DNA from 3 places in the Streptomyces sp. NPDC005808 genome. Region 2 is predicted to be linked to each of the others. Evidence: riboswitches for the same ligand, from Rfam matches in the RefSeq annotation. Region 2 holds a riboswitch; each other region holds the start of a gene.

Region 1 (3,263 bases), on a different contig from region 2:
ATCGTCAACTGCGGCCATCCGCCGCCCCTGCGCGCCGGCCACCGGGTCGAGTTCCTCGAACCCGTCGTCCCCACACCGCCGTTGGGGCTGCGCCCGGAACCGCGCCAGTACCGCGTACGCCTCCAGCCCGGCGACCGCCTGCTGCTCTACACCGACGGCCTGACCGAGGCCCGCGACACGGAAGGCAACCCTTTCCCCCTTCTCGGCGAAGCGGCACTGGCCCTGCGCGACCCCCTCCCCGACGAGGCCCTCAACACCCTCTACACCCGCCTGACCGCCCACACCGGCACCGCCCCCACCGACGACCTGGCTCTGGTCCTGTTGCAGCCCACCGCAGCGACGATCCCGGCATGCGCGCTCTGAGGTTCAAGGTGAGCGCCAAGGCGCGCTCTGAGGTTCAAGGGTGAGCGTCAAGGCGCGCTCTGAGGCTCAAGGATGAGCGTCAAGGACGAGCGGATCCCGAAGAGGGCGGCAGCAGCGTACGGACCAGTTCCTCGGCCTCGCCCAGGATCTGGACCTCGGTCTCACTCATCGTCGGATTGACCGCCCGTCGCTGCCTCGCCTCCCGGAGGCCGGCCTCGGTCACGCCGGGTGGGCCGTCGCCGAGCATCGCGGCCAGCGTCTCGCGGGCCACCTGAGCGTGCGCTCCGCCGGCGACGGCGGCCTGGGCGAGGATCACGGCGGACATACCCCAGTCGAGTCCGGGCAGGCCCTCCTCGGCGTTGGCCCAGTCGATGACCTTGGGGCCTTCGGAGGTGAGCATCACGTTGTCGGGGTGCAGGTCCAGGTGCAGGACGCGGATGGCGGGGTCGGCGGAGAGTCTGGCGGGCACGGCGTGCAGGGCGCGGAGCAGCCGGGCGAGCGTGACACCGGCCTCCTGGGGGCCGAACTCCCCCGCGACGAACGCCTCCAGCATGGTCGGCCCGGACAGCCGCTCCATCACCAGGTCGCTGCGGGTCGCCAACCGCACGGCCGGCGCCGGAAAGCCGTGGCCTCGTACGTGTGCCATCACCGAGGCTTCGGCGGTGGCGTCTCCCCGTCCCCCGCGGATCCGGCGCAGTACCCACGCCTCGTCCAACTCGTAGACGTCCGCCGAACGCCCCGAGCCGAGCAGTCTCCCCGTTGTCCTCATGGGCCGAACCTACCGGGGGCTCACAGGCGGCCCTCAGCGGCCGGCCAATGGGCCGGTAGAGTGAACCAGTCGTCATCACGCCCGTACGGGGGGAAGCCGGTGCAAATCCGGCGCTGACCCGCAACCGTGAGCCACTTGAACAGCCTGAACTGCTTGAACTGCTTGAACTGCTTGAACAGGTGGTGAGCCGGATTGCCCCGTCCGGAGCGTGACCGGCTCGCGCCATCGGCGGTCCGCCGGTGGCCGGCACCGTCGAGGCATACGGGGCCGGAGCCGCCCGGATACCAGTGTGCCCGGTGCTGCCCGGCTCCCCCACAGGGGAGAGTCATGATCGTTCGCCGCAGCGCAGCCGTTCACGCAGCGGTACAAGGAGCGGTTCACGGAGCGGTTCAGGCAGCGGTACACGCAGCGGTTCACGTCACGAGGCCGGCCGCGCTGTTGGCCGCGATCGCCGTGGCCGGTACCGCCTTCGCGCCGACCGCCGCCGCCGCCGCTGCCGCTACCGCCGCCGCTTCAGACGCTTCCCCCTCTCCTTCCCCCGCACTTCCCTCGGGTCTGTACGGCTCCGCCGACCCCACCTACGACGGCGTCTGGCGCCAGTCGCTCGCGCTGCTCGCCCAGCACACGGTGGGCGTGACGCCCGCGGCCAAGGCCGTCGACTGGCTGGCGGGGCAGCAGTGCGCGGACGGGTCCTTCGCTCCGTACCGCGCCGACGCCACCGCGAAGTGCGACGCCAAGACGATGGTCGACACCAACAGCACCGCGGCCGCCGTGCAGGCCCTCGCGGCCCTCGGCCGGCACGACTCCGCGGCGGGCAAGGCCGTCGCATGGCTGAAGTCCGTACAGAACAAGGACGGCGGGTGGGGATACGTGGCAGGCGGGGCGAGCGACGCGAACTCCACGTCCGTGGTGGCCGGGGCGCTGGCCGCGACGGGCGAGAAGCCCGCGGACGTGACCTCCCAGGGTGGGAAGTCTCCGTACGACGCCCTTGCGGAGCTGGCGATCCCCTGCGACGCGGACGGCGGCGGCGCCTTCGCCTACCAGCCGGACAAGAAGGGGAAGCTCGTGGCGAACGCGGACGCCACCGCGGCGGCCGTGACCGGAGCGCTCGGCAGGGGCTTCGCCGGCGCCGAGGTGCAGCCGACGAGCGACGGCGTCTCCTGCGAGGCCGCCGACGACGCCGACGGCGCCGACCCCGAGCGTGCCGCGCAGAACGGCGCCGCATACCTCGTGGAGTCCCTCGCCAAGGACAAGTACCTCAAGTCGGCGCTGCCCGGAGCCGAGGACCAGCCCGACTACGGCAACACCGCGGACGCGGCCGTGGCGCTGGCCACCGCCGGCCACCGCGACGACGCGGCGGACACGGTGCGCTGGTTGGAGGCGCACGCCGCACAGTGGGCCGGGCAGAGCGGACCGGCCGCGTACGCGCAGCTGATCCTCGCCGCGCACGCGAACGCGTTCGACCCGCGCGACTTCGGCGGCCGGGACCTCGTCAAGGAGCTGGGCGCGACGGGCCCGCCGGCGCAGGCGGCGGCGTCCGACTCCGGTGCCGCCAAGCCGCAGTCGCAGTCGCAGTCGCAGTCGCAGTCGCAGTCGCAGTCGCAGTCGCAGTCGCAGGATGGTGACGACGGCGGCCTCGGCGTCTGGTGGATCGTCGGCGTCGGTCTCGTCGCCGGTATCGGTATCGGCTTCCTGATCAGCGGCCGCAACAAGAGGCAGAGGCTGTGAGCCGACGTCGTACGACTCCCCTGGTCCTGGCCGGGCTCCTGCTCGTCCTGGGGCTCGGTTCGGCGGGGCAGGCCCACGCGGTCGGCTACCGCTACTGGTCCTTCTGGGACCTGACCGGCGGCCAGTGGACGTACGCGACACAGGGCCCGTCGACCGCCCGCCCGTCCGACGGCGACGTCCAGGGTTTCCGCTTCGCGGTGAGCGAGGACTCCCAGCACGCGACGAAGCCCCGCGGCGCCACCGGCTTCGCGTCCATCTGCGCCAGGACACCCGCCCAGCAGGGCAAGAAGCGCGTGGCCCTCGTCATCGACTTCGGTACGTCCACGGACGCGCCGTCCGGCGAGACCCCACCGTCCCCGCGCACGGCCTGCGCCCGCGTCCCCTCCGACGCGACCTCCGCCGA
Region 2 (3,263 bases):
AAAACGATCTCCGGCGGCATCATCAACGAAGAGGGCATCCGCACCGAAGTGATCTTCGCGGCGCTCGTCGGCGCCATTCTCTGGAATCTGCTGACCTGGCTTCTGGGGCTGCCCTCCAGCTCTTCCCACGCTCTCTTCGGCGGCCTCATCGGCGCCGCGGTCATGTCGGCCGGCTGGTCGTCGGTCAATGGCTCGACCGTCGTCACCAAGGTGCTGCTCCCCGCGATCGCCGCGCCCGTGGTGGCCGGGCTCGCCGCCATGCTGGCCACCCGGCTGACCTACCGGATCGGCAACCGCGCCGACGAGAAGGCGACCGCCAAGGGCTACCGCGCCGGCCAGATCGCCTCGGCAGGCCTGGTCTCGCTGGCCCACGGCACGAACGACGCGCAGAAGACGATGGGCATCATCACCCTCGCGCTGGTCACCGGCGGTGTGATCGCGCCCGACTCGAACCCGCCGACCTGGGTCATCGTCTCGGCCGGTATGGCCATCGCGCTCGGCACCTACCTGGGCGGCTGGCGCATCATCCGCACCATGGGCAGGGGCCTCACCGACCTCGCGCCGCCGCAGGGCTTCGCCGCCCAGACCAGTGCGGCCACGGTCATCCTGGCCTCCTCCCACCTGGGCTTCTCGCTCTCCACCACACAGTCCTGCTCCGGCGCCGTGATGGGCTCGGGCCTCGGCCGCAAGGGCGGTGTCGTCCGCTGGTCGACCGCGAGCCGCATGTTCATCGCCTGGGGCCTCACGCTCCCGGCGGCGGGCCTGGTCGGCGCGGGCGCCGAGTTCCTCACCCAGCAGGGCACCTGGGGCATCGTCCTGACGGGTGCGCTCCTGGTGGCCGGGTCCGCTGTCATCTGGAACCTGTCACGCCGTCGGCCGGTGACCATCGACAACGTCAACGAGATCGCCGCCGAGCCCTCGGGCGGGGGGGGGGGGGGGGGGGGGGCGCGCCCCCCCCCCCCCCCCCCCCCCCCCCCCCCCCGCGGGCGGCCCGCTCGCCGGCGGCCTGGCAAGCGATCTGAAGGCCACCATCCCGTCCCCGGACGCGGAGCCCACCGCTCCGGCCACGGTGTAAGGAACGAACAGCATGCACATCGACTGGGCAGCCCTCGGCTCCGTCTTCGGAGTCAGTCTCGTGACCACCGTGGCCCTCGTGGGCCTCTTCACCCTGGGCATCGTCGGCCTCTCCAGGCGCGAGTCGGCCTCAGCTCAGGGCGGCTCCGCCGCTCTCGCGGTCACCGGCGCGTACGCCTGCTTCGCCGCCTGCGCGGCGGCGGTGGCGTACGGGATCTATCTGATCGTGGCCTGAGGAGCATTTCAGGACCGCACTGATACCGCACAAGCGAGGCATCACCTCGGGTAGGGCGCGGGACGTGTCAACGTCCCGCGCCCTACCCGTATGTGGGCCTTCGCACACTCTCCCCCCGCAGGTCAACAGCAAGTTGACGGGTCTTCCAACGCCATGGTGGACTGCCGGAGCCAAGTACGACGGCACGAGAGGAAGCCGGTGCAAATCCGGCGCGGTCCCGCCACTGTCACCGGGGAATGAAGCCCCCGGAAGCCAGGAACTCTCACCGTCGGTCTCTTCGAACCAGGGCGTGGACACCCTGAGTGAGGACATATCGCCATGCGCGGCTGCCCAAGTGCCCTGCGAACGACAGTTGTGCCTGACCTGACGGTCGGCTGAACCGGTGCGTGCCGATCGCGTCTTCGCGTACGGCGCCGCCGCCGGCCTCCTCGGTGACCTGCTGCTCGGCGATCCCCGCCGCGGACATCCGGTCGCCGCGTTCGGGCGGGCCGCGGGAGCCGTGGAGCGGGTGCTGTGGCGGGACCACCGCGGGTGGGGCGCGCTGCACACGGCCGTGTGCGTGGGCGGTGCCACCGGGCTCGCGGCGCTCGCGAGTCATTGCGTACGTGGATCCCGTACCGCCTCCATCGCGCTGACCGCCGCCGCCACTTGGGCCGTCGTCGGGGGAACCTCCCTCGGCCGGGAGGCCCGGGCGATCGGGAGCGCGCTCGAAGCCGGTGATGTCGAAGTGGCCCGGGAGCGGCTGCCGCATCTGTGCGGGCGGGATCCGCAGGCGCTCGACGCGGACGGGATCGCGCGGGCCGTCGTCGAGTCCGTCGCCGAGAACACCTCCGATGCCGTGGTGGGCGCTCTTGTGTGGGGGGCTGTGGGCGGTGTGCCCGGTCTGGTCGGGTTCCGCGCCGTGAACACGCTCGACGCGATGGTCGGGCACAGGTCCCCCAGGTACCGGCGCTACGGCTGGGCGTCCGCGCGGCTCGACGATGTCGCGGGCTGGCCGGGGGCGCGGCTGACCGCCGCCCTCGCCACCGCTGCCGGGGACGATCCGCGGGGCGCCCTGCGGGCCTGGCGGGTGGACGCCTGCAAGCATCCGAGCCCGAACGCCGGGCCCGTGGAGGCCTCTTTCGCGGGGGCGCTCGGTGTACGGCTCGGCGGGACCCTCGCGTACGGCGGGAGAGTCGAGCACCGGCCCGTACTCAACGGCGGGGGGCGTGCCGTGGTGGTCGGTGACATCGAGCGGGCCGTACGGCTCTCTCGGCGCGTGAGCTGGCTCGCGCTCGGTGCGTGCGTCGCCGGGCGGCTCCTCACGAAGGGGCGTGCCTGGTGAGCGGCGGGCTGCTGGTCGCCGGGACCACCTCCGACGCGGGCAAGAGCGTCGTGACCGCCGGGATCTGCCGGTGGCTGGTGCGGCAGGGCGTCAAGGTCGCGCCGTTCAAGGCGCAGAACATGTCGCTGAACTCGTTCGTGACGCGGGAGGGCGCCGAGATCGGGCGGGCCCAGGCGATGCAGGCGCAGGCCGCCCGTGTGGAGCCGACCGCGCTCATGAACCCCGTGCTCCTCAAGCCGGGCAGCGACCGGAGCAGTCAGGTCGTGCTCATGGGGAAGCCCGTGGGCGAGATGAGCGCTCGCGGCTACCACGGTGGACGGCAGGAAGCACTCCTGGGGACCGTACTGGAGTGCCTCGCCGAGTTGCGGGGCACGTATGACGCGGTGATCTGCGAGGGGGCGGGGAGTCCCGCCGAGATCAATCTGCGGCGGACGGACATCGTGAACATGGGGATCGCGCGGAATGCGCGACTGCCCGTGCTTGTCGTGGGCGACATCGATCGTGGGGGTGTCTTCGCGTCCTTCTTCGGGACCGTCGCGCTGCTGTCGCGCGAGGACCAGGAACTCGTCGCCGGGTTTCTGGTGAACAAGTTCCGCGGGGATGTCTCCCTGTTGGAACCGGGGCTCGACA
Region 3 (3,263 bases), on a different contig from region 2:
GTGCGCGTCGAGAATGTCGCGGCGCAGCTGGACGAGGTCGGCCTTCACCTCGCCCTTGTCCAGGATGAAGAACACGTCGGTGTCCCTCAGCGCCTTGACCGCCTGAAGCGTGAGCTGGTCGGGGTCACCCGCCCCGATCCCGATGACATGAATCTTTCGCACACCCAGAGTCTGCCGCACACCACCGACAGTGGATCCACCGCACCGGGGGAGGGAGGGCGCTCGGCTTCGTCACGGCCGGCGTCCGCGCAGCCGCGGCGCCCAGGCCGTCGCGCTGATCGCCGTACCGTCCCGCTCCACGGCTCCCGCCAACTCCCTTGCCCAGGAGCCCAGCTCCGCGAGCACCATCCCGTAAGGACGTGCCCGGCCGGTCCCCGCAGCCCACTCCTCCACCGCCCCGGCACCGCGCCGCAGCAGCCGGGCACCGCCCGTCGTATTGCCCCTCGCCGCGTGCGTGAGCCCCACCGCGAGCTGGGCCAGTCCCCGCCACAGCGCACGCTCCTCCTCGGGCCCGGCCTTCCAGGCGTCCTCGAACACCTCGTGCGCGTGGAACGGTTTACCCCCGTCCAGCAGCGCCTGCGCCTCGGCGACGGTCTCCTCGGGGCTGCGTACGAGACCCTCGGGCTGCCGCTCCACCCCGTCCGCGCCGTACGGCAGTGGCCGCCCCAGACCGTCACGCGGCCGGGCATTGCGCGCCCGCCCGTGCGGGTCCCGGTCCCGCCCGCCGTCCTGCCGAACCTCAGATGCCCCGCTCATACCCCGATTGTCGCGCGCTCGCGCCATTAACGGAGCAGCCCTTGGGTGGGGTAAAGTTCTGTTCGCACGATCACGCGGTTCACCGCTGGTCGGACGCATCGGGACGTGGCGCAGCTTGGTAGCGCACTTGACTGGGGGTCAAGGGGTCGCAGGTTCAAATCCTGTCGTCCCGACGGTGCGAAGGGTCTTCGCAGGCGAGAGCCTGCGGGGGCCCTTTTCGTGTGCCGTTTCCGGTCGTCGGGGTGGGCATGGGCCCCACCGGTTGGTCCGGAGACGGACACGGCCTGACCGTCGGGCCGCAGAACTGCCGCCTCCGTTGCCCGCGGCGGCGATGGCCGAGAGGCCGTCGGCCGCGCCTTGGAGCCCCCGTCGCCGGAAGCGTCCGCTTCGAACGCCGCCTGTTCCGGGCGGTGTTCGCGATCGCTGGTCAAGGTGGGCATGGGCGCCTTCTCGACACGCCGCGGCCCGAGTCGTGTCACCGGTGACCCACGCGTCGCACCGGCCGCGTCACCAGGCACGAGAGGAAGATCACGCCAGGTGACGCGGTCTTGGCCATGCACGCGACACACGGTACCGTCGGTCCGTTATCGACGACGGCGAGACGGAAGCCGGTGAGAATCCGGCACGGTCGCGCCACTGTAAATGGGACGCCCCTTGGGGCGCACCCGGAGTCAGACCCGTGGCCGTCGTCATGTGCACCACCGAGATGGGACGCGAACTCCCAGAGGAGGTCCTGCCATGGCGCAGCATGTCGCCCAGCCGACAACCACCCCCGTCATCCCGGCCAAGCTGCCGCTCAAGGACATCGCCCCCTGGGCGGTCTTCTTCGGCATCCTGATGCTGGTCCTGTTGTACTTCGTCGGCGCTGAGCAGGGCGCCACCTCCGTCGTCTCCGGCGAGGAAGTCCACGAGTGGGTGCACGACGCCCGCCACCTCCTCGGCTTCCCCTGCCACTGACGAAGGACGCCGCGCGCCTGATGAACTCCGCAACAGTAAGAAACCTTCTCGTGCGGGGCATGCTCGCCGGCCTCGGCGCCGGTGTGCTCGCCCTGATCGTCGCCTACTTCCTCGGTGAGCCGAGCGTCGACAGCGCGATCAGCTTCGAGGAAGCCCATGCCTCGGGCCACGACCACGGCCACGAGGTGGAACTCGTTTCCCGCAGCCTCCAGTCCACTGCCGGCCTCGCCACCGGTGTGCTGATCTACGGGGTGGCCTTCGGCGGCATCGCCGCCCTCGCCTTCTGCTTCGCGCTCGGCCGCGTGGGCCGGTTCAGTGCGCGGGCGACGGCGCTGCTCCTGTCGGGGGCCGCGCTGCTCGCGGTGTACGTCGTGCCGTTCCTCAAGTACCCGGCCAACCCGCCCGCCGTCGGCAACGGCGACACCATCGGCAAGCGGACCACCCTCTACCTGCTGATGATGGTGCTCAGCGTGCTCCTCGTCGTCGCCGCCACCATCCTGGGCAAGTGGCTCGCCCCGAAGGCGGGCACCTGGTACGCCACCGTCTCGGCGGTGGCCGCCTTCGCCGTGGCGATCGGACTGGCGTACGCGTTCCTGCCCGTCGTCCAAGAGGTGCCGGCCGACTTCCCGGCCACCGTGCTGTGGCGCTTCCGCGTCTCGGCGCTTGCCATCCAGATCACCCTGTGGGGCGGCTTCGGCCTGGTGTTCGGCGAACTGGCCGAGCGGTTGCTCCATCCCAAACCTGCGCAGGCCGCAGCGGGACGGCCGGTAGCCGCCGCCAACTGACCTGACCCGTCACACGAGCCAGGGCCCACGGAATCCTCCGTGGGCCCTCTCGCGTTTTCGGCTGTCGACCAACTCCGCTGCGGGATCCGCGGACAGATCCTCATCGCAGGGGGTTGGTTCAGGAGCCTTTGCCGCCGAAGGCCCCGAGAATACGTTCGGCCGCGAGTGTGGCCGTCAACTCGCCCTCCCTGACCTGCTGTTCGAGGGCAGGTGTGAGGGCTCGTACGGCCGGATCGGCGTGCAGACGGCCCAGGAGTTCGTCGCGGACCATCGTCCAGGTCCAGTCGACCTGCTGGTCACGGCGTTTGGCGGCGAGCCGGCCGGTCGAGTCGAGGAGTGTGCGGTGCTGTTCGAGGCGGTCCCAGACCGTGTCCAGACCGGCAGACTCGCGGGCGCTGCAGCTCAGCACGGGAGGCGCCCAGGCCCCGTCCTTGCCGTGCATGAGCCGGAGCGCGCCCGCCAACTCCCGTGCGGCAGCCTGCGCGTCGCGTTCGTGCGGTCCGTCCGCCTTGTTGACGGCGATCACGTCGGCGAGTTCCAGGACGCCCTTCTTGATGCCCTGGAGCTGGTCGCCGGTGCGGGCGAGGGTCAGCAGGAGGAAGGAGTCGACCATGTTCGCGACGGCCGTCTCGGACTGGCCGACGCCGACCGTCTCCACCAGCACCACGTCGTAGCCCGCGGCTTCCATCACCACGATCGACTCGCGTGTCGCTTTGGCGACCCCACCGAGTGTGCCGGCGGTGGGGGAGGGCCGGATGAAGGCCG

What was found. A riboswitch is a leader RNA that binds a small molecule or an ion and turns the genes downstream of it on or off. The one in region 2 is predicted to bind cobalamin.
Region 1: another riboswitch for cobalamin. It lies ahead of ACFYPC_RS09300 (prenyltransferase/squalene oxidase repeat-containing protein); the one in region 2 lies ahead of ACFYPC_RS17315 (cobalamin biosynthesis protein).
Region 3: another riboswitch for cobalamin. It lies ahead of ACFYPC_RS06700 (CbtB-domain containing protein); the one in region 2 lies ahead of ACFYPC_RS17315 (cobalamin biosynthesis protein).

Annotation. Positions count from the first base shown of each region.
Region 1 is NZ_JBIAIK010000003.1:477,821-481,083, reverse strand. Features, by position in the region: gene ACFYPC_RS09310 (PP2C family protein-serine/threonine phosphatase) at 1-363, shown strand, start outside; gene ACFYPC_RS09305 (phosphotransferase) at 443-1,132, opposite strand; cobalamin riboswitch at 1,194-1,349, shown strand; gene ACFYPC_RS09300 (prenyltransferase/squalene oxidase repeat-containing protein) at 1,571-2,860, shown strand; gene ACFYPC_RS09295 (SCO2322 family protein) at 2,857-3,263, shown strand, end outside.
Region 2 is NZ_JBIAIK010000007.1:62,647-65,909, forward strand. Features, by position in the region: partial or broken gene ACFYPC_RS17305 (anion permease) at 1-963, shown strand, start outside; gene ACFYPC_RS17310 (hypothetical protein) at 1,088-1,309, shown strand; cobalamin riboswitch at 1,449-1,592, shown strand; gene ACFYPC_RS17315 (cobalamin biosynthesis protein) at 1,692-2,633, shown strand; gene ACFYPC_RS17320 (cobyric acid synthase) at 2,630-3,263, shown strand, end outside.
Region 3 is NZ_JBIAIK010000002.1:701,587-704,849, forward strand. Features, by position in the region: gene cobF (precorrin-6A synthase (deacetylating)) at 1-162, opposite strand, end outside; gene ACFYPC_RS06690 (DUF309 domain-containing protein) at 232-756, opposite strand; tRNA gene ACFYPC_RS06695 (tRNA-Pro) at 856-929, shown strand; cobalamin riboswitch at 1,317-1,459, shown strand; gene ACFYPC_RS06700 (CbtB-domain containing protein) at 1,495-1,713, shown strand; gene ACFYPC_RS06705 (CbtA family protein) at 1,734-2,498, shown strand; gene meaB (methylmalonyl Co-A mutase-associated GTPase MeaB) at 2,617-3,263, opposite strand, start outside.